4 regions of the Salinarimonas sp. genome follow, and region 1 is predicted to be linked to each of the others. Evidence: predicted binding sites of a transcription regulator. Region 1 holds the regulator's gene; each other region holds the start of a gene.
The links. The regulator PhoB, encoded in region 1, activates phosphate uptake and scavenging genes when phosphate is short. The targets are predictions, from matches to a motif close to TGTCATNNANCTGTCAT.
Positions count from the first base shown of each region.

Region 1 (7,345 bases):
CAGAGGCTTGGGTGTCTTTTGCCCATTTTACGGCCAGGCGCTGCCGCGATGATGGACTTGCGTGCGGCTTGTGCACAATTGAGCGCATCCGTACGCTGCGATGGATCGTCGGCCCCACGCCGAGCGCCGCCGAGGGCGGCCCGCCCCGCCGACGATGTTCGTCTTCGACCGTTCAGGAGGCGTCTCACGCGGCCCGCACGCCGCCGCCCGTCGCGAAAACCAGAGGAGAACACGACAATGATGAAGCCCATGCTCGCCGCCCTCGGCGCGACCGCTCTCGCCTTCGGCCCCGGCGCCGCGGCGGCGCAGGACTATCCGGAGCGTCCGGTCGAGTTCATCGTGCCCTGGGGTCCCGGCGGCGGCAGCGACACGCTGATGCGCATCGTGGCGAACCATGCGGAAGAGCATTTCGGCCAGCCGCTCGCCGTCATCAACATGCCCGGCGTCGGCGGCACGGTCGGCCTCGTCGAGCTCAGCCGCCGCGACGCGGACGGCTACACCATCTCCCAGATCCACGAGGGCCTTCTCGTCGCGAGCAAGACCGGGCTCACCGACCTCAACTGGGACTCCTTCGAGCCGGTCGCGCTGATGACCTCCTCGCCCCAGTATTTCGTCGTCAACGCCGACAGCCCTTGGCAGACCTTCGAGGAGTTCGCCGCCTACGTGAAGGAGAATCCCGGCGAGGTGCGCGTGGGCGTCACGCTCGGCGGCGTGCCGCACCTGCACGCGGCGATGATCGAGGAGGCCGCCGGCATCGAGTTCTCCTATGTCGGCTACGAGGGCACGGGCGAGCGCATCCGGGCGCTGGTCGGCGGGAATCTCGACGCCGCCATCGGCGACGTCTCGTCCTCGCTCCAGTTCGTCGAGAACGGCGACCTGCGCTTCCTCGCCACCGGCGCCGGCGAGCGCCTGTCGCAGACGCCCGACGTGCCCACCTTCAAGGAGCTCGGCCACGACCTCGAGCTGACCATCACCCGCGGCATCGTCATGCCGAAGGGCTCGCCCCAGGAGGCCATCGACACGCTCGAGGCCGCGCTGGAGCAGACGGCGCAGGACGAGGAGTTCGTCCAGCAGATCAACAATGCCGGCGCCGAGGTCGATTTCCGCGCCGAGGAGGCCTACGAGGGCTACCTCGAGAACCTCGACGCGACGATCCTGCGCCTCGTCTCGCGCCTCGAAGGCTGATCATGCCGACGGTTCCCACTCCCGATCGCAACGAGGGCGGCGTGGCGACGCCCGCCCTCGCCACAGAGGTCGCGCGGCTCGTGTCGTATCTCGCGATCGTCGCGGTCGCGGCCGTGCTGTTCGTCGATGCGGGCGCCCTGCCCTCCTCGCGGTGGGAGCCGCTCGGCGCGGGCGCCTTCCCGCGCCTCGTCATGGGTCTTCTCGTCGTCCTCGGCCTGATCGCCGCGGTCGACGGGGTGGTGCGAATCGCGCGCGAGCGCCGGCGACGGGCCGCGTCCGGCGAGGCCACGGCCTCGTTCGGCGCGACCGTCGGCGGCTTCCTCGTGCGGCGCCGGCTGGTGATCGGCGCCTTCGCCGCCTTCGGCGTCTATCTCGGCGTCCTGCGCACGCTCGGCTTCGAGATCGCGACCTTCCTCTTCCTCGTCGTCGTGATGGCGCTCGTCGCGCCGCGCGAGAAGCGCGGCGCGAAGGGTCTCGCGCTCATGGTGGTCGTGGCGCTCGTCTTCTCCTTCGGGCTCGATTTCCTGTTCGATCGGGTCTTCAACGTGTTCCTGCCCCGCGGGCGGATCCTGGGCTGACGGGAGGGATCGCATGTTCGAGGCCTTCCTCGCCGGCGCGGCGCAGATCTTCGCGATCGACACGCTGATCTACATGACGATCGGCTCGCTCGCCGGCATCGTCGCCGCCGCCATTCCGGGCTTCACGATCACCATGGCGATCGTGCTGACCCTGCCGCTCACCTTCGCCATGCCGCCGCTGCAGGGCATCGCGGTGATGCTCGCCGTCTATGTGGGCGGCTATACGGGCGGGCTGATCTCCGCGGCGCTGCTCGGCATCCCCGGCACGCCCTCCTCGGTCGCGACCACCTTCGACGCCTTCCCGATGGCGCGGCGCGGCCAGGCGGGTCGCGCGCTCAGCCTCGGGATCTGGGCCTCGTTCTTCGGCACGCTGATCTCGACGGTCGTACTCATCCTGGCCGCGCCGCCCCTCGCGCTCGTCGCGGTGAAGCTCGGGCCGTGGGAGTATTTCGCGCTCATCGTCTTCGCGCTGACCATCGTCGCGAGCCTCGTCGGCAAGTCCCTGGTCCGTGGCCTGATCGCCGGCGTGATCGGGCTCGCGATCGCCACCGTCGGCCCGGACCCGATGATGGGCCGCCCGCGCTTCACCTACGAGGTGGAGATGCTGATGGCAGGCTTCCCCTTCCTCGTCGTCCTCATCGGCGTCTTCGCCATCAGCCAGCTGATGTCGGAGGTCGAGGACGCCCACCGGGCGCGCTCCCCGGCGGGCCTGATCCCGAAGACGGTCGATTTCGAGACGCGATCGGTGCTCAAGGAGGTGCTGACGCGGCCCCTCAACCTGATCCGCTCCTCGCTGATCGGCGTCTTCGTCGGCGCGCTGCCCGGGGCCGGCGGCTCGATCGCGAACCTGCTCGCCTACGACCAGGCGCGGCGCGCCTCGAAGACGCCGGAGAAGTTCGGCACCGGCCACGCCGACGGCGTCGTCGCCTCGGAGGCGGGCAATTCCGCGACGGCCGGCGGCGGGCTGATCCCGCTGATCGCGCTCGGCATCCCGGGCTCGGCGGTGGACGCCATCCTGATGGCGTCGCTGATGGTGCACGGCATCAGCGTCGGCCCCCGGCTGATCATGGACAACGCCGACCTGGTCTACGGCATGTTCGTCGCCATGGTCGTGTCGAGCCTGATCATGGCGCTGATGTGCGTCGCCACCATGCGCTACTTCCTGCGCGTGACGGAGGCGCCGACCCATCTCGTGGTGCCGGTCGTGATCGTCTGCTGCGTCGTCGGCTCGTTCGCTCTCAACAATCGGATGACCGACGTTTACCTCCTGGGCTTCATCGGTCTCGCGGGCTATCTGTTGCGCAGCCTCGACTACCCGCTGGCGCCCCTGGTGCTCGGCGTGATCCTCGGGCCGATCGCGGAAACGAACCTGAGGCGGGCGCTGATGACCGATCCCGAGTGGACGACCTTCTTCACCCGCCCGATCTCGCTGCTTCTGCTCGTGGCGGCGCTCGCCTCGATCCTGTTCTCGGTGCGCGCGCACGCGCGGCTCGCCCGAAAGACCGGGATCGGCGGGACGACGCAGGAACAACAAGGACAATGACAGTGGACTATCGCTCCGCCGCTCTCTACCCCTCGCGCCGCTCTCCGGTGATGGCGCGCAACGTCGTCGCGACCTCCCAGCCGCTCGCGGCGCAGGCCGGCCTCGCCATGCTGGCCAAGGGCGGCAACGCCGTCGATGCGGCGCTCGCGACCGCGATCGCGCTCACCGTGCTGGAGCCGACCGGCAACGGCGTCGGCTCCGACGCCTTCTGCATCCTCTGGGACGGGCGGGAGCTGCACGGGCTCAACGCCTCCGGCCGCTCGCCCGCCGCCTGGACGCCGGATCGCTTTCCGAACGGCATGCCCGAGCGCGGCTGGGAGAGCGTCACCGTGCCCGGCGCCGTCTCGGCCTGGGTCGACCTCTCGAGCCGTTTCGGCAAGCTGCCCTTCGACGCCCTGTTCGAGCCGGCGCTTCGCTACGCCCGCGACGGCTTCCTGCTGACGCCGGTGATCGGCGCGCTGTGGGCGCGCGGCGCGAAGGTCCTGAAGGACCAGCCGGGCTTCGCCGAGGCCTTCATGCCGGGCGGCCGCGCGCCGCAGGCGGGGGAGCTCGTCCGGCGCCCCGACATCGCCCGCTCCCTCGCGCTCATCGCCGAGACCCGGGGCGAGGCCTTCTATCGCGGCGTGCTGGCGCAGGAGATCGCCGCCTTCGCCCGCGCCAACGGCGCGGTGCTGACGGAAGACGATCTCGCCGCACACGAGAACGATTGGTGCGGCACGGTCTCCTCGACCTACGGCGACGTCGCGCTGCACGAGATCCCGCCGAACGGCCAGGGCATCGCCGCCTGCATGGCGCTCGGCATGATCAAGCATCTGCGGCTCGAGCGCTTCGCGCCGGACAGCATCGAGGCGATCCATCTCGAGATCGAGGCGATGAAGCTCGCGCTCGCCGACGCGGAGGCCTATGTCGCCGACCCGGCCGCGATGACGGACGTCACCGCCGCCCATCTCCTCGACGAGGGCTATCTCGAGAGCCGCGCCCGGCTCGTCGACGAGGGGCGCGCGCAGGATTTCGGCGCCGGCGCGCCGAAGGCCGGCGGGACGGTCTACCTCACCGCCGCCGACGAGAGCGGGATGATGGTCTCCTTCATCCAGTCGAACTATGCCGGCTTCGGCTCGGGCGTCGTCGTGCCGAACACCGGCATCGCGCTGCAGAACCGCGGGCTCGGCTTCGTCACGACGCCGGGGCATCCGAACCGGGTCGGGCCACGCAAGCGCCCGTTCCACACCATCATCCCCGGCTTCCTGACGAAGGGGGGCGCGCCGCTGATGAGCTTCGGCGTGATGGGCGGGCCGATGCAGGCGCAGGGGCACCTGCAGATGGTGCTGCGCACCCAGGTCTGGAGCCAGGACCCGCAGACCGCCGCCGACGCGCCGCGCTGGCGGGTGACGCGAGGCCTCGGCGTCGCCGTGGAGGACTTCGCCGGCGAGAGCGTCATCGAGGGCCTGCGCGCCCGCGGCCACGACGTCACGGTCGAGGCGCCCGACGCCAGCTTCGGCTTCGGCGGCGCGCAGCTCGTCGCCAAGGTGGACGGCGGCTACGTCGCAGGGTCGGACCCCCGCAAGGACGGTGCGGCCGTCGGGTACTGAGGCGCGCGACGACGGCTCACCCGACGAAGGCGCGCTCCACCACGAAATGGGCGGGCTTGGCGTTCGAGCCCTCCTCCAGGCCCGCCGCCGTGCAGAGCGCGCGGCAATCCTTCGTCATCTCGATCGAGCCGCAGATCATCACCCGGTCCGTCTCGGGGTCGAGCGGCTTCACGCCGAGATCGGCGAAGAGGCGGCCGGTCTCGATCGCCTCGGTGATGCGGAAGGTGCGCGCATAAGGCTCGCGGGTCACGGTGGTGTAGAAGGTCAGACGGGGCGCGGCGATCTCGCCGACCAGCGGATCCTCGACGAGCGCCCGCACCGTGTTCTCGCCGTAGGCGAGCTCGGCCACGCGGCGGCAGGTCTGGGTGAGGATCACCTCGTCGAACTTCTCGTAGGTCTCGGGATCGCGGATCAGGCTCGCGAAGGGCGCGATGCCGGTGCCGGTGGAGAGCATGTAGAGGCGCTTGCCGGGCGCGAGCGCGTCGAGCACGAGGGTGCCGGTGGGCTTCTTCTTGATCAGGATCTCGTCACCCTCGGCGATGCGCTGAAGCCGCTCGGTGAGCGGGCCGCCGGGGACCTTGATCGAGAAGAACTCGAGCTCGTCGTCCCAGCTCGGGCTCGCGATCGAGTAGGCGCGGAAGACCGGCCGCTCGCCGCCGGGCAGCCCGATCATGACGAATTCGCCGGAGCGGAAGCGCAACGAGGCGGGACGGGTGGTGCGGAAGCGGAAGAGGCGGTCGGTATAGTGCTCGACCAGCGTGACGCGCTCCACGTGGCAGTCGACGGGCGGGGCTGCGATCGCGCCCGGGGCGGCGGTGTCCGACATCTTTTCCCTTTCGCGGAAGTGCTCGGCCTACGGGCAGAGCCATACCACGACGGCGTTTCGCAGCGCAGCACGTAAGAAACCAGACCCGAAGGCGCAAACCAGGCTTGCGCGCAGCTCAATCCGTGCCGGTCGGTGCTCCGACGCCGCCGCCCTCGGACTTGGCGAAGGTCTCGTCGAAGGAATAGCCGGCGCCGCGTACGGTGCGGATCGGGTCGAGGGTGTCGCGGGTGTTGATCGCCTTGCGCAGGCGCCCGACATGGACGTCGACCGTCCGCTCGTCGATGTAGACGTCGTGCCCCCAAACGCCGTCGAGGAGCTGCTCGCGGGTGAAGACGCGGCCCGGGCTCTGCATCAGGAACTCGAGCAGGCGGAACTCGGTGGGGCCCAGATGCAGCTCCCGGCCGGCGCGGCGGACGCGATGCGTCTCGCGGTCGAGCTCGATGTCGCCGGCGGCGAGCAGGCTCGCGATATGGGCGGGCTTGGCGCGGCGCAGGAGCGCGCGCACCCGGGCGAGCAGCTCGGGCACGGAGAACGGCTTGACGATGTAGTCGTCCGCGCCGGTCGCGAGGCCGCGCACCCGGTCGCCCTCTTCTCCCCGCGCCGTGAGCATGATGACGGGAAGGCGCTCGGTCTCCGCGCGCGCGCGGATGCGCCGGCACAATTCGATGCCCGAGAGACCCGGCAGCATCCAGTCGAGCAGGACGAGGTCCGGCGCCTGCTCGCGCAGGCGCAGCTCCGCCTCGTCGCCGCGGGCGACCGTGTCGACCTTGTAGCCCTCGGCCTCCAGATTGTAGCGCAGGAGGAGCGTGAGGGGCTCCTCGTCCTCGACCACCAGGATCCGCGTCGTCATGTCCGCGTCGCTCCGCGCTCCCTCACGAGGCCGGCGCGGCGGGGCCGCCGGGCGCCTCGTCGGTCTGGCCGGTCTCGTAGGCCGTGCGATCCATCTTCGGGCGCTCGGCGGTGATCGGCTGGCCGGTCACGAGGTAGTGGATCGTCTCGGCGACGTTGGTCGTGTGGTCGCCGATCCGCTCGACGTTCTTCGCGCAGAACAGGAGATGCGTGCAGAAGGTGATGTTGCGCGGATCTTCCATCATGTAGGTCAGCAGCTCGCGGAAGAGCGAGTTGTAGAGCGCGTCCGTCGCCCCGTCCCGGCGCCAGACCTCGAGCGCCTTGTCGACGTCGAGCTGGGTGTAGGCGTCGAGGATGTCCTTGAGCTGGCCGAGCACCATGTCCGACATGCGCTCGACGCCGAGCACGACGCGCTGCGGCTCGAACTGGCCGGAGATGGCGAGCGTGCGCTTGGAGATGTTCTTCGCCATGTCGCCGATCCGCTCGATGTCGGAGGCGATGCGGATGGCGGAAATCACTTCGCGCAGGTCGATCGCCATGGGCTGGCGCCGGGCGATGGTGAGGATCGCCTTCTCCTCGATGTCGCGCTGGATCGTGTCGAGCCGGTAGTCGGTGCTGACCACCGACTGGGCGAGCCCGACGTCGCGGCGCACGAGGGCGGTGGTGGCGTCGGCGAGCATCTTCTCGGCGATGCCGCCCATCTCCATGATCGACCGGCGCAGCTCCTGGAGCTCGGTGTCGAAGGATGCGACGGTGTGCTGGGACATGGGGTCCG
Region 1 is NZ_CP157794.1:2,549,150-2,556,494, forward strand. Features, by position in the region: gene ABL310_RS11805 (tripartite tricarboxylate transporter substrate binding protein) at 238-1,185, shown strand; gene ABL310_RS11810 (tripartite tricarboxylate transporter TctB family protein) at 1,188-1,763, shown strand; gene ABL310_RS11815 (tripartite tricarboxylate transporter permease) at 1,777-3,306, shown strand; gene ABL310_RS11820 (gamma-glutamyltransferase family protein) at 3,303-4,895, shown strand; gene ABL310_RS11825 (ferredoxin--NADP reductase) at 4,912-5,721, opposite strand; gene phoB (phosphate regulon transcriptional regulator PhoB) at 5,837-6,571, opposite strand; gene phoU (phosphate signaling complex protein PhoU) at 6,594-7,337, opposite strand.

Region 2 (7,345 bases), 1.0 Mb from region 1:
TGATCACCCATACCCGCGACCCGCTGGGCGCCGCGCGGCGGCTCGGGCTCGCGCGGCTTTGCGCCACCTGGCTCTTCGTCGGCGGCACGGTGGCCTCGGCGCTGCTCTTCCCGCTGAGCCTCGCGGCCCTCGTCGTGACGATGCTCGGCCTGCCGATCGCGGGGCTCGACCTCACGCCGCTGGAGCACGTCCGCGACCCGGTCGTGCTGGTGGCGGCGACCCTGGCGACGACGACGTTCGGGTTCGGCTTCCTCGGCGCGGTCGCGGTCGTCGTCGAGGGCCTGCGCCGGCGCCGCCGCCTCGACCTGCTCCGGCTCGTGCCGCTGCTCCCGGTCTACTTCTTCGGCGTCAGCGTCGGCGCCTGGCGCGGCCTCTTCGACCTCCTGCACCGCCCCCACCACTGGCACAAGACCGCCCACGGCCTCGCCCCCGCCCCGAAACGACGCCGCGGCGCACGAAAGGGCGATGCGCGAAAGGGCGATGCTCCGGGGAAGATGCCGGCGGAGTAGGGGCTTTCAAATTGAGGTCTAGAACTGTCGGAAGAAATCGCATGAGACAATTCAATGGTGGCGCTCGACGCGGATCACCGTTGCGCGATGCGACGTGACATTCACCGAGACGGATTGATATGACGCTGACTCTCAGACGCTTGACCAGTCGATGTTTCGACGTCCTGTGGGACCAATGGGCGCCGTTCCTCGATGAGAACGAGCTTTTCCGCGAGCATGCCGAGCCACAGCTGCAGCACGCGCGGAGCATCGTGAACGAGAGCCCTCCAGATCCACGATACGGGATCTACGGTCTCGTGCGAGACGGTGGCGAGGGCCCGGTGTACGAGGCCTTTACACATGTCAACCATAAGCTTTCAGGAAGCCCCCACGCGGAGGTGCGTCTCGTTTGGAACACGCTGAGCCCGCGGTACGAGACCGATCTCGACCCCGATCTCCTCGCCGAGTTCACGTACGCGTACATCACGGGGGCGATCCGGCTCGCTCAGTCGGAGCTGAAGGCCGACACCGTGCGAGTCTACCTTGGCAATGCAACAGATCGGCAATATGCTCGTGGCATCGTCGACGGGCTTCGGGCACACCCTATCGGGAGTGTCACTGTTGCCTTGGCCGGGAACTGGATGCATATGTCAGGTGTTACGGGGCTTTCCCTGTGACCGGAATGGGGAGACAGGAAATGCCGTTTGCGCAAGTGCTTCAGGCCGCCTGCCTGGCGTCGGCGAGGGCTTTGGGAGGCGACGTGAAGAAGGTCTCGTGGCTCCTGAGCAATCAGCGCCCCGAGGAGCACGCTCAACGAGAGCGGCGCGCAGCCTGAGACGCTTTCGAGCATTCCTCGAGCCCCGCTTCGGCGGGGCTTTTCATTTCTCGCCTCCTCCCCTCAAATCCGCGACAGCAGCTCGCTCGCCGCGTCCTCGGGGGCCTGCGCCGTGTTGAGCCCCGCGACGAAGCGGCCCTCCTCGTCCATGATGTAGACGATGGCGGTGTGCTCCATCGTGTAGTCGCCGTCGTCGAGCGGGACCTTGCGGGCGAAGGCGCGGTAGGCGGAGACGACGGCGTCCACCGCCTCGGGCGAGCCGGTGAGGCCGACGATGCGGTCGTCGAAGCTGGAGACGTAGCTCCGCATCGCCTCGGGCGTGTCGCGCTCGGGATCGACGGTGACGAAGAGCGCCTTGACGTCCCGGCCCGAGCGCTCCTTCACCGCGTCCAGCGTCTCCGCGATCTCGAACAGCTTCGTCGGGCACACGTCCGGGCAATGGGTGAAGCCGAAGAAGACGAGGTGCGGCTCGCCGAGGAAGTCCTCGTGCGTCACCGGCCGGCCGTCGTGCGCGACGAGGCTGAACGGGCCGCCGACATCGGAGGCGGCGACCTCGCGGCCCTGCGGCGTCAGCGTCAGCACGGCGGCGATGCCGAGCGCGACGAGGCCGAACAGGAAGGCGGCGAGCGGCAGGACGAGGCGGCGGGTGCGGTCGGTCATATCACGAAGCCCTGATGTTTCCGGCCCCGAGATAATCCCTCAGAAGCACCATGCCAATGCGGCGAGTACGACGTCGTTGAAAACGGCCGCCCCCTGGCTCGCCCAGAGCAGCAGCCCCGCCCCCGCGAGCAGGAAAACGGCGCCGCCGACGAGAACGGCCGCGAGCCGCCCCGGCGCGGGCGCGGCGGCGTCTGTCTCGGCCGGAGGCGGGGGCGTGTGGGCGTTCATGGCGAGACGATACCCCGACCTGCGCGAGCAAGCAACCGGAGATCCTTCTAACTAACGAGGATAGTAGATCGCTGCCGTCTCTTCGGTTTTAACAACTGCTAAGTATGCTAATCGCAATGTATCCGCGTGGCACCCTGATTGGAATAAAACGATTTCACCTTGCGACGATTTGGAGGATGACAGTCTAGCACCAAATGGGCATGCTCGCGATTGCGTTCGTTCAGCCGTCGAGAGATCCCTCAGGTCATGACACCCAAAGAGAAGATGTTGCGTCGCCTCCGTGAAATCGCGTCCATTCTCGATTCGGATATCAGCTGGATCGATGCGCAACGACGCCACGTCTTCGTCGAGCAACTGCTGCGCGAACGCGACGAGGGGCTGGACTTCGTCCTTCAGGAGGCGCCCGCCCCGGCGGACCGACGCGACGCCCGTGGCGTGCTCGCGCATCTGCGCAAGGACCCGGCCGACGCGGCGAAGGCGGACGCGCTCGAGGCTTGGATCGCCCGGGCCTGACCGGGCCCGAATCAGGCCGGCTCGGCCGGCCCTTCCGGCGTCTGGCAGACGTCCACCCAGGTCGCCCCCGCGAGCGCGGCCATGCGCTCCGGCGCGATGAAGACGGCGGCGTTGATCGCGCCGGCGGCGGGAACGACCACGTCGAAGCGCTTCAGCGACACGTCGCAATGAACGCGCAGCGGCGTCGCCAAGCCGAACGGGCAGACGCCGCCGACGGGATGACCGGTGAGCGCCGCGACCGTCTCGGCGTCTGGCATCTTCGCCTTGGCGCCGAAGGTCGCCTTGATCTTCCTGTTGTCGAGCCGCGCGTCGCCGGCGGCGACGACGAGAACCGTCCCGTCTCCCACCGCGAGCGTCAGCGTCTTGGCGATGCGCGCGGGCTCCACGCCGTGGGCGGCCGCCGCCTCCGCGACGGTGGCGCTCGACGCCTCGGTGACGATCACGGCGATGTCGGGTGCGCGCTCGGCGAAGAAGGCGCGCACGCTGTCGAGGGACATGGAAGGCTCCGTCCGGAAACGCGCGGGAGAAGCCGCTTAACCCGATCGGCGGGCCGCGGTCCAGCACGGCCACGCTGACGAAGGTCAACCGCCCGCTGGGCGCACGAGCGCATCGTGCGGCGCGGCGCCGCGAGCGCCGCCCGATCACTCCCAGGAGGCCTGTCCATGCGCAGCCCGTTTCCTCTTTGGCGCGAGGAACGTGATCCCCTCGCCACCATCCAGCAAGACATGAACCGCCTGTTCCGGCAGATGGGCGGCGAGATGCCGACCCTCTTCGGCGAGCGCCGCTTCCCGGCCCTCGACATGACCGACAAGGAGGACCGCGTCGAGATCTCGGCGGAGCTCCCCGGGGTCGCGCGCGAGGACGTGAAGGTCGAGGCCGCCGACAACGGCCTGGTCATTCGCGGCGAGAAGAAGAGCGAGCACGAGGAGAAGGGCGAGAACGCCTACGTGCTCGAGCGCAGCTACGGCTCCTTCATGCGGCGTGTGCCGCTGCCCTTCGACCCCGATCCCGACCGGATCGAGGCCGCCTTCCGCGACGGCATCCTCAAGATCACCGTGCCGAAGCCCGAAGAAGCCAAGCGCGAACCGAAAGCGATCGAAATCAAGGAAGGCTGAGAATATTCGGTTTCCGTAGGATTCGTTTCGCCGCCCCGGCGTCGCGCAAGCCGGGGCGGTCGCTCGTTGTCCACACGATTCTCGCGCCTGCGCTGCGAGCGGAAGGGGCATCCGGCGCCCCGTTCTGCCACCAAAAGCAACTAAAGATCAACGGGTTGGTGCGGGTGCGCGGACACCGAGCGCGCTTGCGCCGCAGGCCTCGTCGCGCCTATTGTCTAGCCGGCTCAGTGTCATCGAGCCGTAACGAAGCGTCACGAAAAGGCGCTCACGTCGCGACCCCGGCTAGACCGGCCGGGGCGACGGGGATTTTCACGAACGGGAGACGTCCATGTCCTTCACCCGCACGATCCTGGCCGGCACCTCGGCCATGGCTCTCATGCTCGCGGCCGGCGCCGCGAACGCCCAGGTCGAGGTCCAGTGGTGGCACGCCATGGGCGGCGAGCTCGGCGAGAAGACCGCCGCCATCGCCGAAGGCTTCAACGCGATGCAGGACGAGTACGAGGTCGTCCCGGTCTACCGCGGCAACTACACCGAGACGATGACGGCGGCGATCGCGGCCTTCCGCGCCGGCGAGCAGCCCCACATCGTGCAGGTCTTCGAGGTCGGCACCGCGACCATGATGGCCGCCCGCGGCGCCATCTACCCGGTCTACGAGCTGATGCAGGAGCATTCGGACGGCTTCGACCAGTCGGAGTACCTGCCGTCGGTCGTCGGTTACTACGCCGATCCGGAGGGCAACATGCTCTCCATGCCGTTCAATTCCTCGACGCCGGTGATGTACTACAACAAGGCCGCCTTCGAGGCTGCCGGCCTCGATCCGGAGAGCCCGCCGAAGACCTGGGACGAGGTCGCCGAGGCCTCGCGCAAGATCATCGAGGCGGGCGCCGCCACCTGCGGCTTCACCACCGGCTGGCAGTCCTGGGTGCAGCTCGAGAACTTCTCGGCCTACCACAACGTCCCCTTCGCGACGCTCGACAACGGCTTCAACGGCCTCGAGACCGAGTTCGCCTTCAACAGCGACCTCCATGTCCGTCACATCTCCAACATGAAGGACTGGGCCGACGAGGGCGTGTTCAAGTACGGCGGCCGTCGTTCCGACAGCGCCCCGCTGTTCTACACCGGCGAGTGCGCGATCTACATGAACTCCTCGGCCGCGCAGGCGGGCGTCAACGCCAACACCGACTTCCCGGTCGGCGTGGCGATGCTGCCCTACTACGACGACGTGGCCGGCGCGCCGCAGAACTCGATCATCGGCGGCGCCACGCTGTGGGTGCTCCAGGGCCACGACGAGGCGGAGTACGAGGGCGTCGCGGCGTTCTTCGAGTACCTGTCGCAGCCCGAGGTCCAGGCGCAGTGGCACCAGGAGACCGGGTACCTGCCGATCACCATGGCGGCCTACGAGCTGTCGCAGACGCAGGGCTTCTACGAGGCCAACCCGGGCACCGACGTGTCCGTCCAGCAGATGACGCTGAACGAGCCGACCGGCAGCTCGCGCGGCCTGCGTCTGGGCAACTTCGTCCAGATCCGCGACGTCATCAACGAGGAGCTGGAGCTCGTGTGGTCGGGCGCCAAGACCGTCGAGGAGGCGCTGAACGCGGCCGTCGAGCGCGGCAACGACATGCTCCGCCAGTTCCAGGCCGACAACAGCTGAGGCCTGGACGCCTCTTTCCGGACGCCGCCCTCGGGGCGGCGTCCTCGTTCGTCGGCTAGGCTCTTTCGCGCGAGCCGACGTCTCCCGATCGCGCTGTCGGGGCGCTCGCGACCGGACTCGAGATGCAGAAAAAAGTCACCTTCAAGGGCTTCGCCTTCCCGCTCGCGCTGCTGCTGCCGCAGCTCGTGATCACGGCGATCTTCTTCCTCTGGCCGGCGGGCCAGGCGCTCTACCAGTCGGTGCTGCGCCAGGACGCCTTCGGCCTGCGCACGACCTTCGTGGGGCTGGCGAACTTCACGCGCCTGTTCGACGATCCGCTCTACCTGAACTCCTTTCAGGTGACGGTCGTCTTCTCGCTCGCCGTCACGTTCCTGGGGCTCGCCATCGCGCTCCTGCTCGCGACCATGGCGGACCGGGTGATCAAGGGCGCGTCGGGCTACAAGACGCTGCTGATCCTGCCTTACGCCGTGGCGCCGGCCATCGCCGGCGTGCTGTGGTGGTTTCTGTTCAACCCCTCGATCGGGCTGTTCGCGCACAGCCTGCGCGCGCTCGGCATCGACTGGAACCACCAGATCAACGGCGACCAGGCGCTGATCATGGTGATCATCGCCGCCGTCTGGAAGCAGATCTCCTACAACTTCCTCTTCTTCCTCGCGGGCCTGCAGGCGATCCCGAAATCGCTGATCGAGGCCGCCGCCATCGACGGCGCCGGGCCGGTGAAGCGCTTCTGGACCATCGTCTTCCCGCTGCTCTCGCCGACCGCCTTCTTCCTGCTCGTCGTCAACGTCGTCTACGCCTTCTTCGAGACGTTCGGCGTGGTGCACGCCACCACCTCCGGCGGGCCCGGCCAGGCGACGACGATCCTGGTCTACAAGGTCTATTCCGACGGCTTCGTGGGGCTCGATCTCGGCTCTTCGGCGGCGCAGTCGGTGGTGCTGATGGCGATCGTGATCGTGCTCACCGCGATCCAGTTCCGCTACATCGAACGCCGCGTGCAGTACTGAGGAGCGCCGCATGGTCGAGAACCGCCCCGTCCTGGCGTTCCTGAGGCACCTCGTGCTGGGCCTCGGCGTCTTCATCGTGCTCTTTCCCGTCTGGGTCGCCTTCGTGGCCTCGACGCACGAGGTCACCGCGCTGACCTCCGGCGTCGCCCCGCTCTGGCCGGGCGACAAGCTGTGGGTGAACTACGAGACGATCCTGTCGCGCGGCATGCAGGGCGCGACCGGCACGCCCGTCGGCCTGATGCTTTGGAACTCCTTCGTCATGGCGCTGGCCATCGCGGTGGGGAAGATCTCCATCTCGCTGATCTCCGCCTTCGCGATCGTCTATTTCCGCTTCCCCTTCCGCATGCTCGCCTTCTGGGTGATCTTCGTCACCCTGATGCTGCCGGTCGAGGTGCGCATCCTGCCGACCTTCGAGGTGGTGGCCGATCTCGGGATGCTCAATTCCTACGCCGGGCTCTCGATCCCGCTCATCGCCTCCGCGACGGCGACCTTCCTGTTCCGGCAGTTCTTCCTCACCGTGCCGGACGAGCTGGCGGAAGCGGCGCGCATGGACGGGGCGAGCCCGTTCCGGTTCTTCAAGGACATCCTCGTCCCGCTCTCGCGCACCAACATCGCGGCGATCTTCGTGATCATGTTCATCTACGGCTGGAACCAGTATCTCTGGCCCTTGCTGATCACCACGAACGAGAGCTTCACCACCATCGTCATGGGCATCCAGCGCATGGTGAACGTCTCCGACGCCCAGCCGCAATGGCACCTGGTGATGGCGACCGCCACGCTGGCGCTGCTGCCGCCGGTGGTCGTCGTGCTCGTCATGCAGAGGCTCTTCGTCAAGGGCCTGGTCGAAACCG
Region 2 is NZ_CP157794.1:3,557,941-3,565,285, reverse strand. Features, by position in the region: gene ABL310_RS16445 (glycosyltransferase family 2 protein) at 1-509, shown strand, start outside; gene ABL310_RS16440 (hypothetical protein) at 629-1,165, shown strand; gene ABL310_RS16435 (SCO family protein) at 1,387-1,983, opposite strand; gene ABL310_RS16430 (hypothetical protein) at 2,023-2,211, opposite strand; gene ABL310_RS16425 (hypothetical protein) at 2,458-2,724, shown strand; gene ABL310_RS16420 (YbaK/EbsC family protein) at 2,736-3,221, opposite strand; gene ABL310_RS16415 (Hsp20/alpha crystallin family protein) at 3,387-3,839, shown strand; gene ugpB (sn-glycerol-3-phosphate ABC transporter substrate-binding protein UgpB) at 4,168-5,490, shown strand; gene ugpA (sn-glycerol-3-phosphate ABC transporter permease UgpA) at 5,613-6,494, shown strand; gene ugpE (sn-glycerol-3-phosphate ABC transporter permease UgpE) at 6,505-7,345, shown strand, end outside.
Region 2: the regulator PhoB is predicted to act here: its motif matches at 4,068-4,084, upstream of ugpB (sn-glycerol-3-phosphate ABC transporter substrate-binding protein UgpB).

Region 3 (7,345 bases), 320 kb from region 1:
AGTAGCGCGTCGTGAAGGCGACGAGGAGCCAGGCGGCGCAGAAGATCAGCGCGACCCGCCAGTCGAGGCCTATCAGCACGCCGATATAGGTCGCGACGCCCTTGCCGCCCTTGAAGCCGAGCCAGGCCGGGTAGCAATGGCCGAGAAACGCCCCGAAGGCCGCGATCACCGCCGTCTGCGGGCCCCATTGCCAGGCGATCAGCACGGCGGCGGTGCCCTTGAGCGCGTCGAGGACGAGCGTCGCCGCCGCGAGGTCCTTGCGGCCGGTGCGCAGCACGTTCGTCGTGCCGATGTTGCCCGACCCGATCCTGCGCACGTCGCCGAGCCCCGCCGCCTTGGTGATCAGCAGGCCGAAGGGAATCGAGCCGAGGAGATAGCCCCCGACGAGGGCGGCGAGGTAGTAGGGCCAGGCGAGGCCCCAGTTCATGGATTCGACGATCATGTGAGCACGTCCGCTGAGGCAGGATGTCCACGGGTGGGACGCCCACGAGCGACGCGTCGTGTCTCCTTCCCTGTAGGGGAAGGTGGCGCGCCGCCGCAGGCGGCGTGACGGATGGGGCGCGGCGCGAAGCGACGCGTTCCGCGAAGCGGAAGTCCGGCAGCGTCGAGCTCGACCGTCGTGTTTCGGCTTCGCCGAACGCGCGTGCCGCGCGCCCCATCCGTCTCGGCTTCGCCGAGCCACCTTCCCCTACAGGGAAGGAAAGGGTTGGGCGCCCGCCGAGCACTCTCGACACCCATCCTCCCAGCCGGTCCGCGCTGCGCGCGGCCCACCTCGCCTTCGGGGAGATATCGACGAGCGCGCTTCGTCACGCCGAATACGCCACGCGCCCCGCGACCAGCGTCAGGTGCACGCGGCCCTCCATGCGGGCCTCGTCGAACGGCGAGTTCTTCGAGCGGGACTTGAGATCGCGCTTGTCCAGCACCCAGGGCTCGTCCGGGTCGAACAGGACGAGGTCCGCCGGCGCGCCGCGGGAGAGGCGGCCCTGCTCGAGCCCGAGGATCTCGGCCGGGCGCGACGTCATCGCCGCGACGAGCGCCGGCAGCGAGATCCGGTCGGCGTGGACGAGGCGCAGCGCCGCCGAGAGCAGCGTCTCGACGCCCAGCGCCCCGTTCGCCGCCTCGGCGAAGGGCAGGCGCTTGGTCTCGACGTCCTGCGGATCGTGGTCGGAGACGATCACGTCGACGACGCCCTCGACCAGCGCCTCGATCATCGCCTGGCGGTCGTCCTCCGAGCGGAGCGGCGGGGAGAGCTTGAAGAAGGTGCGGTAGCCGCCGATGTCGTTCTCGTTGAAGGTCAACGCGTTGATCGAGACGCCGCAGGTGAGGCCGACGCCGCCCTCCTTGGCGCGGCGCGCGATCTCGACCGAGTCGGGGCACGAGATCAGGGGCGCGTGCAGGCGCGATCCGGCGAGGCGGGCGAGGCGCACGTCGCGCTCCAGCACGATGGTCTCGGCTTCCTTGGGGATGCCGAGGAGCCCCAGGCGGGCGGAGAACTCGCCCTCGTTCATCACGCCGTCGCCGACGAGATCCGGATCCTCGCAATGATTCATCACGAGCGCGCCGACGTCGCGGGCGTAGAGCAGCGCCCGGCGCATGACGCGGGCGTTGGTGACGCAGCGCGCCCCGTCGGTGAAGGCGACGGCGCCGGCTTCGCCGAGGAGGCCGAACTCGGTCATCTCCCGGCCCTCGCGGCCCTTGGTGAGGGCGGCGGCGGGGAGCACGCGCACGACCGCCGTGTCGCGGGCGCGGCGCAGCATGTAGTCGACGATCGCCGGCTCGTCGACGGCGGGGTCGGTGTCGGGCATGGTGACGAAGGTGGTCACGCCGCCCGCGGCCGCCGCCTCGCTGGCGGAGGCCAGCGTCTCGCGATGCTCGGCGCCGGGCTCGCCGACGAAGACGCGCATGTCGATCAGCCCCGGCGCGAGCACCCGCCCGTCGCAGGCGACGACGCGCGCGCCCTCGGGCGCCGCCGGCGCCTCGCCCCAGACGACGTCGGCGATGCGGCCGTTCTCGACGAGGACGGAGCCGCGGCCCTCCCGCAGGCGCTCGGGGTCGACGAGATGGGCGTCGGCGAGGACGAGGGTGGTCATCGGGCCTCCGGGATCTCGTCGATCGCGCGGAACACCCGCTTGCCGTGGGCCTCGGCCGTCGCCACCATGTCGTCGGCGCCCGCCGACGGCCCGCCGATGCGCAGGACGCCGTCGCATTTCTCGACGAGCCGGCGCGCGATCGGATGGAAGATCTCGTCGAAGATCGGATCGCCGATCTCCTCGGAGCCGGCGTGCTCGATCAGCGGCAGCGCGTACCATTCGCCGAGCACCGGGAGGTGGCCGGCGCGGAACAGGGCGAGCGCCGTATCCATCATGGCGTCGACGTTGGCCTGGATCTTCGCGGGGTCGTCGCCGGTGCCGGAGCGGTAGGGCCCGGCGACGAGGATCATCAATGCGGCCATGGTCTCACCCGTTCGGCAGGTGCGAGGCGAGGGCCTCGAGCACCGCCATGCGCACGGCGACGCCCATCTCCACCTGCTCCTTGATCAGCGATTGCGCGCCGTCGGCGACGTCGGAGGCGATCTCGACGCCGCGGTTCATCGGGCCGGGATGCATCACGAGCGCGTCCGGCGCGGCGCAGGCGAGCTTCTCGGCGTCGAGCCCGTAATAGCGGAAGTACTCCTTCACCGAGGGCACGAAGGAGCCGTTCATGCGCTCGCGCTGGAGGCGCAGCATCATGACGATGTCGGCGCCCGCGAGCCCCGCGCGCATGTCGGTGTAGCAGGGGAAGCCCAGCCCCTCGATGCCCGCCGGCAGCAGCGTCGAGGGCGCGACGAGGCGCACCTTGGCGCCGAGCGCCGCGAGCAGGATCATGTTCGAGCGCGCCACCCGCGAATGCAGGATGTCGCCGCAGATCGCCACCGTCAGGCCCTGGATCCGTCCCTTGTTGCGCCGGATGGTCAAGGCGTCGAGGAGCGCCTGGGTCGGGTGCTCGTGCGCGCCGTCGCCGGCGTTCACCACGGAGCAGTCGACCTTGCGCGCCAGGAGATGCACTGCGCCCGCCGCATGGTGGCGCACGACGATGATGTCGGGGTGCATCGCGTTCAGCGTCGCCGCCGTGTCGATCAGCGTCTCGCCCTTCTTCACCGAGGAGGAGGCGACCGACATGTTCATCACGTCGGCGCCCAGCCGCTTGCCGGCGAGCTCGAAGGAGGCCTGCGTGCGGGTCGAGGGCTCGAAGAACAGGTTGATCTGCGTGCGCCCGCGCAGGGTGGCCTTCTTCTTCTCCACCTGCCGCGACACGTCCACCGCCTCGTCGGCGAGATCGAGGAGCGCCTCGATGTCGAGCGGCGAGAGCCCCTCGATGCCGAGGAGATGGCGGTGGGGGAAGCGAGGGCGCGGGTCGGACATGGACAGGAGCGTATAGACGCTCCGCGGCCGGGGGCAAGCGGCGCGTGGGCGCCCGGCGGCGCCCGCCATGCTCCCCGCGCAAGCGTGGCATTCGCGGGAACGACGACGATCGTCATGCACTTGTCAAGATCGGTGGGCAGGAGTCACCATCATCGGGCCGAGAGGCGTCTCGGCGGGAGCGACGGGTGTCGACGACATGAAGCTTCTGACGCGCACACAGGCTCGGCTCACCGGCCTCCTCAGCGGCGGGGACACGCGCTCCGACGCCCAGAAGATCGTCGACGCGCTCATCGCCGAGCGCGGCCAGAAGATCATGGACGCCTGGTGGTGGCCCGCGGCCAAGCCCCTGGTGGAAGGGGGCCTGCGCTACCCGGAGGCGGTGCGCATGGCCGAGACCATCGCGCCGCTCCAGGCGCACGCGGTATTCGACCACGTCTCGGATCGCCTGGGGCTCGACGTCGTCACCCGCAACCTCGAGCGCCTGCCGGCCTCGGGCAAGGTCGTCATCGTCTCGAATCACCCCACGGGCATTGCCGACGGCATCGCCCTGTGGAACGCCGTGAAGAGCCGCCGCCGCGACCTCGCGATCTTCGCCAACCGCGACGCGATCCGCCTCAACCCGCGGCTCGCCGACATCATCGTGCCGGTCGAGTGGCGCTCCGCCTTCAAGACCCGCGAGAAGACCCGCGAGACGATCCGGCTCTCCACCCGCGCCTTCGAGGAGGAGCGCGCGGTGGTGCTCTTCCCCTCCGGCCGCCTCGCCTACTGGAACGACGACGAGCAGCGCCTGTGCGAGCGGCCGTGGATGTCCTCGGCGCTGGCGCTGGCGCGCCGCTACGAGGCGCCGATCGTGCCGATCCACATGGGCGCTCGCAATTCCGGCCTGTTCCACTTCCTCGCCCGGGTGTCGACCGAACTGCGCGACATGACCGTGTTCTACGAGCTGCTGAACAAGACCGGCCAGCGCTTCACGGTCCATTTCGGCAAGCCGATCGCCCCGGAAGCGCTCGAAGGCGACCTCCAGGCGCTCACCGAGCGCATGCGCACCCACTGCTTCGAGACGCTCGCGCAGGATCCGGACGCCGCGTTCGAGGGGTGAGGGACCGGCGGGGGGCGACCCGCACGGAACCTTCAACGCACCGCTTCGGTTGCCGGCCCGGACCTATCTGGGGGAACCGTGCTCGACCTGTCGTCCGTCTCGCTCGTCTGGATCATCGTGGGCTTTCTCGCCTGCGCGGCGGTGATCGCCGTCGCGGGGACGATGCTGGCCGGGCGGGCGGACGTGCTCGCCGACCGGATCGGCTGGGGCGAGGCGCTGGTCGGCGCCGTGCTGCTCGGCGGCTCGACCTCGCTGCCGGGCATCCTCACCTCCGTCGTCACCGCCTATCAGGGCTTCCCGAGCCTCTCCATCGCCAACGCGATCGGCGGCATCGCGGTGCAGACGGCCTTTCTCGCCATCGCCGACCTGTTCTACCGCAAGGCCAATCTCGAGCATGCGGCGGCCTCCGCCGCGAACCTGTCGCAGGGCTCGCTGCTGGTGGCGCTGCTCGCCGTGCCGCTCGCCGCGACGGCGGGGCCTGACTGGTCGATTCTCGGCGTCCACCCGGCGACCCTCGTCATCCTCGGCGGCTACGCCTACGGCATCCGGCTCGTGAAGCTCGCCAAGGAAGAGCCGATGTGGTTCCCGCGCATGACGCGGGAGACGCAGGACGAGCAGAAGGAGGCCGAGGAGACCAACGAGGGCGAGGACGGGCAGACCCCGCTCGCGCGGCTGTGGACCGAGTTCGCGCTCCTCGTGCTGGCGGTGGGCGTCGCGGGCCTCGGCATCAGCCAGACGGGCATCGCCATCGCGGAGCGCACCGGCATCGCCGAGACGGCGGTGGGCGGCCTGATGACCGCGGTCGCGACCTCCCTGCCGGAGCTCGTCACCTCCGTCGCCGCGGTGCGACGCGGGGCGCTGACGCTGGCGGTCAGCGGCATCATCGGCGGCAACGCCTTCGACACGATCTTTCTCGCCTTCGCCGACATCGCCTATCGCGACGGCTCCCTCTACCACGAGATCGCCGACGCCAACCGCTTCGTGATCTCGGCGACCATCGTGATGATCGGGGTGCTGCTGATGGGCCTCGTGCGGCGCGAGAAGCAGGGTCCGGGCGGGATCGGCTTCGAATCGGCGACGATCCTCGTGCTCTACGCGCTCTCGGTGGTGGTGATGGCGCGGGCTTGAGCGTGGAACGTCAGCCGGGGTGCGCGGCTTGGCTCCGAAACGGACAGCGAAGGACACCCACCATGCCCGACGACAAGCGCCCGATCCCCCCGCAGGACCTCGACGAGAGCCGCCTCGACGCGGCCCGCCGACGCCGCGAGGCGGAAGGCGAGACGAGCCTCGGCGACGAGGCGATCGAGCACGCCCAGTCGATCCCCGATCACCACGAGCCCGGCGGCGATCAGGCGAAGCTCAATTCCAGCGGGATGTCGGAAGACACGGGCGACATCGCCCGGAAGGGATCCGAGCGCGCCGATTCCGCCGCCCAGGGCGGAAAGCCCCTGCCCCCCGGCGGCCGTCGGCGCGACTGAGGGTCGAGCGGCGCTCAGAGGCCGCGCTCCGCCAGCCAGGCGGACACGATCCGCCGCTCCTCCGGCGTCATCTGCGTGATGTTGTTCGGCGGCATGGCGTCCGTGAGAACGGATTGCGCGCGGATCGCGCTCGCGTGCCGAAGGATGTCGTCTGGGCTCTCGAAGCGCACGCCCTTCGGCGCCGAGGCGATGCCGGCCCAGGCGGGTTCGGTCGCGTGGCACATGGCGCAGCGGCCCTGGATGACGACCATCGCCTCCTGGAAGGCCGCCGTCTGCGCCTCCGGACGGTCGATGCCAGCCTCCCAGTCCACCGTGTCGAAGGTCGGGCGCCCCGTGACCGAGAGGAAGGCCGCGAGCGCGATCGCCGCCGCCGCCCCGCCCCAGGTCCACCAGACGTATCCCTTGCCGGCGTGCATCGTGTTGAAGAAGTGCCGCACCAGCGCGCCCGACACGATCACCAGCGCGACGATCGCCGGCGCGTAGGCGCTCGACCAGGCGAGCGGATAGTGCGTGCCGAGCATCAGGAAGAGCACCGGCAGGGTGAGATAGTTGTTGTGCAGCGAGCGCTGCTTGGCCTGCCGGCCGAGCTTCGGATCGGGCTCGCGCCCCGCCATCAGGTCGGCGACGACGATCTTCTGGTTGGGAATGATGACGAAGAAGACGGAGGCCGACATCCAGGTCGCGATCATCGCCCCCGTGTGCAGGAAGGCGGCGCGGTCGGAGAAGACCTGCAGGAAGGTGACGTTCATCGCGATGATGAAGCCGAACAGCACCGCGCCGAGCGCGACGTCGTTCCGGCCGAGCCGCGACTTGCACAGCCCGTCGTAGACGAGCCAGGACAGGCCGAGCGCCGCGATGCCGATCAGCCCGGCCTGCCAGCCGGTCAGGGCGAGCTTCGCCGGATCGACGGTATAGAGCTCGGCCTGGACGTAGTAGATCCACACGATCAGGAAGAAGCCGGTCAGCCAGGTGGCATAGCTCTCCCATTTGAACCAGGTGAGCTCCCGGGGCAGCTCGGGAGGCGCGACCAGATATTTCTGCATGCGGTAGAAGCCGCCGCCATGCACCTGCCAGGTCTCGCCCCCCACCCCCTTGGGCAGGCCCTCGCGCTTCCTGAGCGAGAGGTCGAGGGCGATGAAGTAGAACGACGAGCCGATCCAGGCGATCGCCGCGATGACGTGGATCCAGCGGCCGAGCTGGCTCGCCCATTCGGTGGTGACGGCGTCGATCATGTGCGGTGCTGCGCTGCGAAACGAATGGCGCGAGCGTAGAGCGGCCCGCGGCGCGTGGGAAGGGGGCGTTTGCGCGCGTCCTTCGGCGACCGCTCCCCCTTGACGCCCCCCGCGCCCGCGTCGGACATCTTCTCT
Region 3 is NZ_CP157794.1:2,871,456-2,878,800, forward strand. Features, by position in the region: gene plsY (glycerol-3-phosphate 1-O-acyltransferase PlsY) at 1-442, opposite strand, end outside; gene ABL310_RS13320 (dihydroorotase) at 807-2,090, opposite strand; gene ABL310_RS13325 (DUF4406 domain-containing protein) at 2,087-2,452, opposite strand; gene ABL310_RS13330 (aspartate carbamoyltransferase catalytic subunit) at 2,457-3,401, opposite strand; gene ABL310_RS13335 (1-acyl-sn-glycerol-3-phosphate acyltransferase) at 3,598-4,500, shown strand; gene ABL310_RS13340 (sodium:calcium antiporter) at 4,579-5,628, shown strand; gene ABL310_RS13345 (hypothetical protein) at 5,691-5,978, shown strand; gene ABL310_RS13350 (urate hydroxylase PuuD) at 5,993-7,210, opposite strand.
Region 3: the regulator PhoB is predicted to act here: its motif matches at 3,512-3,528, upstream of ABL310_RS13335 (1-acyl-sn-glycerol-3-phosphate acyltransferase).

Region 4 (7,345 bases), 270 kb from region 1:
GGTCGACGCCATCGGGCTCCTCCGTGCGTGCGGCGATAGACGCCGGCCGCGCGGAGCGTCACGTCCCGACGCGATATCCGGCTGGCGACCATGATGCCACAGAAGCGGCGACGCTCAAGCCTCGGAATGCACTTTCCTGCATGAAATCAAGGCGTTAGCAGCATGTCTGAAAGAGTGCTGCCACGCTTCCGCGGCCGGATGCTAGCACTCCGACCGATCGAGTGCCAAAAATATACGCTCCCCCTCTTGAAGCGCGGCCATGGCCGGATTACCTCGGCGTCCGGACGGGGCGCGGCGCGACATCCGCGCGCACCCGTCCGGTGAGGATCATGACGATCTCGCATCACAAACGGAGACTGAGAAGCCATGAAGTTCCGTCCCCTGCACGACCGGGTGGTCGTTCGCCGCATCGAGGCCGATCAGAAGACCGCCGGCGGCATCATCATCCCCGACACCGCCAAGGAGAAGCCCCAGCAGGGCGAGGTGGTCGCGGTGGGTCCCGGCGCCCGCAACGAGAAGGGCGAGGTGGTCGCGCTCGAGGTGAAGGCCGGCGACCGCGTGCTCTTCGGCAAGTGGTCGGGCACCGAGGTGCGCATCGACGGCGAGGACCTCCTGATCATGAAGGAAAGCGACATCATGGGCGTGCTCGACGCGTCCGAGGCGGCGAAGAAGGCCGCCTGATCCCCCCGATATCAACGTCATGTCTCTTTCGGAGTGACGAAAATGGCTGCCAAGGACGTCAAGTTTTCCGCCGACGCGCGCGACAAGATGCTGCGCGGCGTCGACATTCTCGCCGACGCGGTGAAGGTGACGCTCGGCCCGAAGGGCCGCAACGTCGTCATCGAGAAGTCGTTCGGCGCGCCCCGCATCACCAAGGACGGCGTCACCGTCGCCAAGGAGATCGAGCTCGCCGACAAGTTCGAGAACATGGGCGCGCAGATGGTCCGCGAGGTCGCGTCCAAGACCAACGACCTCGCCGGCGACGGCACCACGACGGCGACGGTCCTCGCCCAGGCGATCGTCAAGGAGGGCGCCAAGGCGGTGGCCGCGGGCATGAACCCGATGGACCTCAAGCGCGGCGTCGACATGGCCGTGGAGGCCATCATCGCCGACCTCAAGGCCAACGCCCGCAAGGTCACCAACAACGACGAGATCGCCCAGGTCGGCACCATCTCGGCGAACGGCGATTCCGAGATCGGCCGCTTCCTCGCCGAGGCCATGGCCAAGGTCGGCAACGAGGGCGTGATCACGGTCGAGGAGGCCAAGAGCCTCGAGACCGAGCTCGACATCGTCGAGGGCATGCAGTTCGACCGCGGCTACCTCTCGCCGTACTTCGTGACCAACGCCGAGAAGATGCGCGTCGAGCTCGAGGACGCCTACGTCCTCATCCACGAGAAGAAGCTCTCGAACCTCCAGGAGCTGCTGCCCGTGCTCGAGGCGGTGGTGCAGTCGGGCAAGCCGCTCGTCATCATCGCCGAGGACGTCGAGGGCGAGGCGCTGGCCACCCTCGTCGTCAACAAGCTGCGCGGCGGCCTCAAGATCGCGGCCGTGAAGGCGCCGGGCTTCGGCGATCGCCGCAAGGCCATGCTCCAGGACATCGCGATCCTCACCGGCGGCACGGCGATCAGCGAGGATCTCGGCATCAAGCTCGAGACCGTCACGCTGAACATGCTCGGCCGCGCCAAGAAGGTGGTGATCGAGAAGGAGAACACCACGATCGTCGACGGCGCCGGCTCCAAGGCCGACATCGAGGCGCGCGTGGCGCAGATCAAGGCGCAGATCGAGGAGACCACCTCGGACTACGACCGCGAGAAGCTGCAGGAGCGCCTCGCCAAGCTCGCCGGCGGCGTCGCGGTGATCCGCGTCGGCGGCGCGACCGAGGTCGAGGTGAAGGAGCGCAAGGATCGCGTCGACGACGCGATGCACGCCACCAAGGCCGCGGTCGAGGAGGGCGTGCTGCCGGGCGGCGGCGTCGCGCTGCTGCGCGCCGTGAAGGCGCTGGCGGACCTGAAGCCCGCCAACGACGACCAGAAGACCGGCATCGAGATCGTGCGCCGCGCGATCCAGGCGCCGGCCCGCCAGATCGCGCTGAACGCGGGCGAGGACGGCTCGGTCATCGTCGGCAAGGTGCTGGAGAACGCCGACTATTCCTTCGGCTTCAACGCCCAGACCAGCGCCTACGGCGACATGTTCGCCTTCGGCGTGATCGACCCGGTGAAGGTGGTGCGCACCGCCCTGCAGGACGCGGCGTCCGTCGCCGGCCTCCTCGTCACCACCGAGGCGATGATCGCCGAGAAGCCCAAGAAGGCGTCCCCCGCCCCCGCCGGCGCGCCCGACATGGACTTCTGATCCGCCGGCCGCACGCTCGGCCTGCGGCGCGCCCCCTCCTCCGGGAGGGGGCGTTTTCGTTCGGTGCGGTCCTCCGGGCCGCTTCGCGGCCCACCTCCCCTCGGGGAGATGGCGGCGCGCGCCTCATCCCGGCCGCTGCGAGGACGTCTCCAGCTCCTTGCGGCGCTGGAGGCCGAGCCTGCGCTCGCGGTAGATCACGAAGATGCCCGACGCCGTCACCAGCACGGCGCCCGCGATCACCGCCGCCTCCGGCCATTGCCCGAAGACGAACCAGCCGAGCAGTGTCGCCCAGATCATGGTCGTGTACTCGAAGGGCGCGACGAGGGAGGCGTCGGCGTAGCGATAGCTCTCGGTGAGCAGGATCTGCCCGATCCCGCCGAGAATGCCGATGCCGATCAGCATGGCGAAGTCGAGGGGCGTCGGCATGATCCAGCCGAAGGCCGCGGTCGAAAGCCCGATCAGCGTCGTCACGGCCGTGAAGTAGAACACGATGGCGCCCGTGCGCTCGGTCGCGGTGAGCCGGCGCACCTGGATCGTCGCGCCCGCCGTGCAGCAGGCCGCGCCGATGGCGAAGAGCGCGCCGACGCTCGCGCCCTCCGCGAGCCCCTCCGACCCGAGCCGCGGGCTCAGCATGATCAGCACGCCGACGAAGCCGACGCCGACCGCCGACCAGCGATAGGCGCGCACGGTCTCCTTCAGGAGGAGCGCCGCCAGCACGACCACGATCAGCGGCGCGGCGTAGCCGATCGCCACCGCCTCCGTCAGCGGCAGATAGGCGAGCGCGGAGAAGCCGAGCACCATCCCCGTCGCGCCGATGATCGAGCGCAGCAGATGGCCCTTGAGGTTGTGCGTGCGCACCGCGTTCACCACCGCGTCCGAGACGGCGAGCCAGGCGATCAGGGGCACGAGCGCGAAGGCCGAGCGGAAGAAGATCAGCTGCCCGGTCGGGTACGTCGCCGAGGCGAGCTTGATGCTCGCCGCCATCAGGGTGAAGGCGAGGGCCGAGAGGATCTTGAGGCTGACGCCGAGGGCGGGTTTCACGGGGCCGGATTCCGGGAGGTCGCCTTTTCTTGAAGCATGCGCGCCCAGGCGGGAGAAGAGCCGTCCGTGCGCCCTCCGATGCGCGTCCCGCGCATGCCGCGCGCAACGAGCGGTGCGGCGGATCGCCCGCATCCGCGGAGAGCGCGCCGCCTCGTCATCAAAGTGCAATGGAGAATCGGTTCTTGTCCGGAAAACCGCCGGAGCGGAGCTGAAGAGTGACCGAAGACGATCAATCGATCCGCGTGCGGACCTTGTTCCTGTCGGATTTCCATCTCGGCACGCGCGACTGCCAGGCCGACATGCTGCTCGCCTTCCTGCGCCGTTACGATGCGGACGTGATCTATCTCGTCGGCGACATCATCGACGGCTGGAAGCTCAAGAAGGGCTGGGTCTGGCCGCAATCGCACAACGACGTGGTCCAGAAGCTCCTGCGCAAGGTGCGCAAGGGCGCGCGGCTGATCTACCTGCCGGGGAACCACGACGAGTTCCTGCGCGACTATATCGGCGCCAATTTCGGCGGCATCGAGGTCTGCGAGAAGGCGCTTCACGAGACGGCCGCCGGGGAGAGGCTCCTCGTCATCCACGGCGACCAGTTCGACATGGTGGTCAAGCACGCGAAGTGGCTGGCGCACCTGGGCGACTGGGCCTACTCTCTGGCGCTCGTATCGAACACCTACGTCAACGTGGTGCGCCGCCGGCTCGGGCTGACCTACTGGTCGCTCTCGGCGTGGGCCAAGCTGAAGGTCAAGAACGCGGTGAACTTCATCTCCAAGTTCGAGGAGTTCCTGGTGGAGGAGGCCCGCGACCAGGGCGCCACCGGCGTCGTCTGCGGGCACATCCACCACGCCGCCCAGCGCGACATCGGCGGGATGCGCTACCTCAATTGCGGCGACTGGGTCGAGAGCTGCACGGCCGTCGTCGAGCATTACGACGGCCGGCTGGAGCTGATCCGCTGGGTCGAGGCCATGGCCGCCGAGGCCGCCGAGGCCGCCGACGGCGAGGCGCCCGCGCCGGAGCCCGTTCGGCCCGCCCGCCTCGCCAGGCGCCGGGACGCCGAGATCGCCCCCGCGGCGGCGGGCTCGAAAGCCGTCGCCTGATGCGCCTTCTCGTCGCGACGGACGCCTGGCGTCCGCAGATCAACGGCGTCGTGCGTTCGCTGGAATACATGGCGGAGCTCGCCCCCGAGTTCGGCGCCGAGGTGAGCCTCGTCACCCCGAGCGACTTCCGCTCCGTGCCGATGCCGACCTATCCCGAGATCCGCCTCGCGCTCGCGCGGCCGCGGGCCATCGCCCGGCGCATCGAGGAGCTTGCGCCCACCCACATCCACATCGCCACCGAAGGCCCGATCGGGATCGGGGCGCGCAAGATCTGCCTCGCCCACGGCTTCCCCTACACGACGAGCTATCACACCCGCTTCCCGGAATACGTCGCCGCCCGCGCGCCGGTCCCCGAACGCTGGATCTACCGGGCGATCCGCCGCTTCCACAATACCGGGCGCGGCATCATGGTCGCGACGGACTCCCTCGAGGCGGACCTGCGGCAGCGGGGCTTCGCCAACATCCTGCGCTGGGGCCGCGGCGTCGATACCGAGCTGTTCCGCCCCCGCGAGCGCCGCGTCGTCGAGGCGCCCGGCCCGATCTTCCTCTATGTCGGCCGCGTCGCCGTGGAGAAGAACATCGGCGCCTTCCTCGCCCTCGACCTGCCCGGGACCAAGGTCGTCGTCGGCGACGGCCCGGCGCGGGCCGAGCTCGAGCGCAAGCATTCGGACGCGGTGTTCCTGGGCGCGAAGACCGGCGAGGCGCTCGCCGAGGTCTACGCCTCGGCCGACGTGTTCGTCTTTCCGAGCCTCACCGACACGTTCGGCATCGTGCTGCTCGAGGCGCTGGCCTCGGGCCTGCCGATCGCGGCCTACCCGGTCACCGGCCCGCTCGACGTGGTCGGCGACAGCGGCTGCGGCGTGCTCGACCAGGACCTGCGGGCCGCCGCGCTCGCCGCGCTCGAGATCCCCCGCGATCGCTGCCGCGCCTACGGCGAGACCTTCACCTGGCGCGAGAGCGCGCGGCAGTTCTTCGGCAACATCCGCAAGGCGGCGGGGAACGAGCCCGTGGTCGACGTCTCGCGGCTCTGACGCGACGGCGGCGGCCCGTGGGTCAGCCGATCCCGAACCACACGCTCGCGATCCCCAGGAAGGCGAAGAACCCGATCACGTCCGTCACCGTCGTCACGAACGGGCCCGACGACACGGCGGGGTCGATCTTGAAGCGGTCGAGGACGAGCGGGATCACGATGCCGCCGAGCGCGGCGGAGACGAGCGTGATGACGAGCGCGAGGCCGATCACCGGTCCCAGGCTCGGCAGGTCGAACCACACCGCGGCGACGATCCCCATCAGCACCGCGAACGCCGCGCCGTTCAGGAGCCCTACCACGATCTCGCGGCGCACGATGCGCATGGCGTTGGCGCGGCCCAGCTGGCGCGTGCCGAGCGCCCGCACGGCCACCGTCATGGTCTGGGTGCCCGCGTTGCCCCCCATGGAGGCGACGATCGGCATCAGCACCGCGAGCGCCACCATCTGCTCCAGCGCCTCGGCGAAGAAGCCGATCACCACCGACGCGAGGATGGCGGTGAGCAGGTTGACGAACAGCCAGGTGAAGCGCGAGCGGGTGATGTACCAGACGGAATCCGAGAGCTCCTCGTCCGCCTTGACGCCGCCGAGCGCCTTGATGTCGGCGTCCGCCTCCTCCTCGAGCACGTCGACGATGTCGTCGACGGTGATCACGCCGACCATGCGCCCCGCCGCGTCGACCACGGCGGCGGAGACGAGGTTGTAGCGCTGGAACACGCGCGCGGCCTCCTCCTGCTCGTCGGTGGCGAGGATGGCGTGCTCGGCAGGGTTCATGATCTCGGCGATGCGCTTGGGGCGCTGCGTGCGCAGGATGCGGTCGAGCGAGACCGAGCCCTTGAGCCGCACCGTGGGATCGACGACGTAGATCTCGTAGAAGGTCTCCGGCAGGTCCTGGCTCTCGCGCATGAAGTCGATCGTCTGGCCGACCGTCCAGAACGGCGGCACGGCGATGAACTGCGTCTGCATGCGCCGGCCGGCGGCGTTTTCCGGCAGGTCGAGGGAGCGCTGCAGCGCCGCCCGCTCCATGGCAGGCAGCTTCTGCAGGATCTCGAACTTCTCCTCGTCCTCGAGATCCTCGAGAATGTAGACCGCGTCGTCGATGTCGAGCTCGCGCATGCCGTCGACGACGAGCTCGGTCGGCAATTCGCGCAGCATCGCGACGCGGATGGTCTCGTCCACCTCCGTGAGCGCGGTGAAGTCGAGGTCGGGTCCGTAGAGCGCGAAGAGCGCGAGCCGCTCCTCCTGGAAGAGCGCCTCGATGAGATCGCCGAGATCGGACTCGTGCAGGTCGCCCACGAGGGAACGCAGGCCCTCCCCGTCCTGCGCCTCGAGCGCCGCGCGTACGGCGTCGAGGAAGCCGCGGGAGACCCCCCCGTCCTCCTCGTCGCGGAACACAGGGGGCGGGCTCGCCTGCGAGACGCCGACGGCCGCAATCTCCGGCGCGAGCGTGTCGTCGGCGTCAGCCATGCGCCACTCCTTACGCGATTCGAGGGGAGGTCAGCCCCGTTCTAGGGTGGCGGCCGCGCTCTGGCAACGCCGCGCCGACGATCCGCCTCGGCGAGGCCGATCCGCGCGCATCCCGATCTCGTCTCGTTAACGGCGTCGTGGTAGCGTCATCTTTCAAGGGCACGGTCGAAAGCCCGGGGGGAGCGAAGGGCCGGATGGGGCGCCGACAGGCGGCCGGACGTGAGGAGGAGGTCATGACGACATCCACGGCGAGACGGCACGACCGCTCCCGCCCGAAGCCGCCGAGCCGCAGCGCGCGCGATCTCGCCGAGGGCAAGGCCGTCGGCATCGAGGCGCACGCCTCCCATCTCAAGCGCGCCGCGCAA
Region 4 is NZ_CP157794.1:2,818,072-2,825,416, forward strand. Features, by position in the region: gene ABL310_RS13075 (usg protein) at 1-12, opposite strand, end outside; gene groES (co-chaperone GroES) at 367-681, shown strand; gene groL (chaperonin GroEL) at 724-2,349, shown strand; gene ABL310_RS13090 (DMT family transporter) at 2,473-3,390, opposite strand; gene ABL310_RS13095 (UDP-2,3-diacylglucosamine diphosphatase) at 3,606-4,487, shown strand; gene ABL310_RS13100 (glycosyltransferase family 1 protein) at 4,487-5,518, shown strand; gene mgtE (magnesium transporter) at 5,541-6,980, opposite strand; gene ABL310_RS13110 (hypothetical protein) at 7,214-7,345, shown strand, end outside.
Region 4: the regulator PhoB is predicted to act here: its motif matches at 3,543-3,559, upstream of ABL310_RS13095 (UDP-2,3-diacylglucosamine diphosphatase).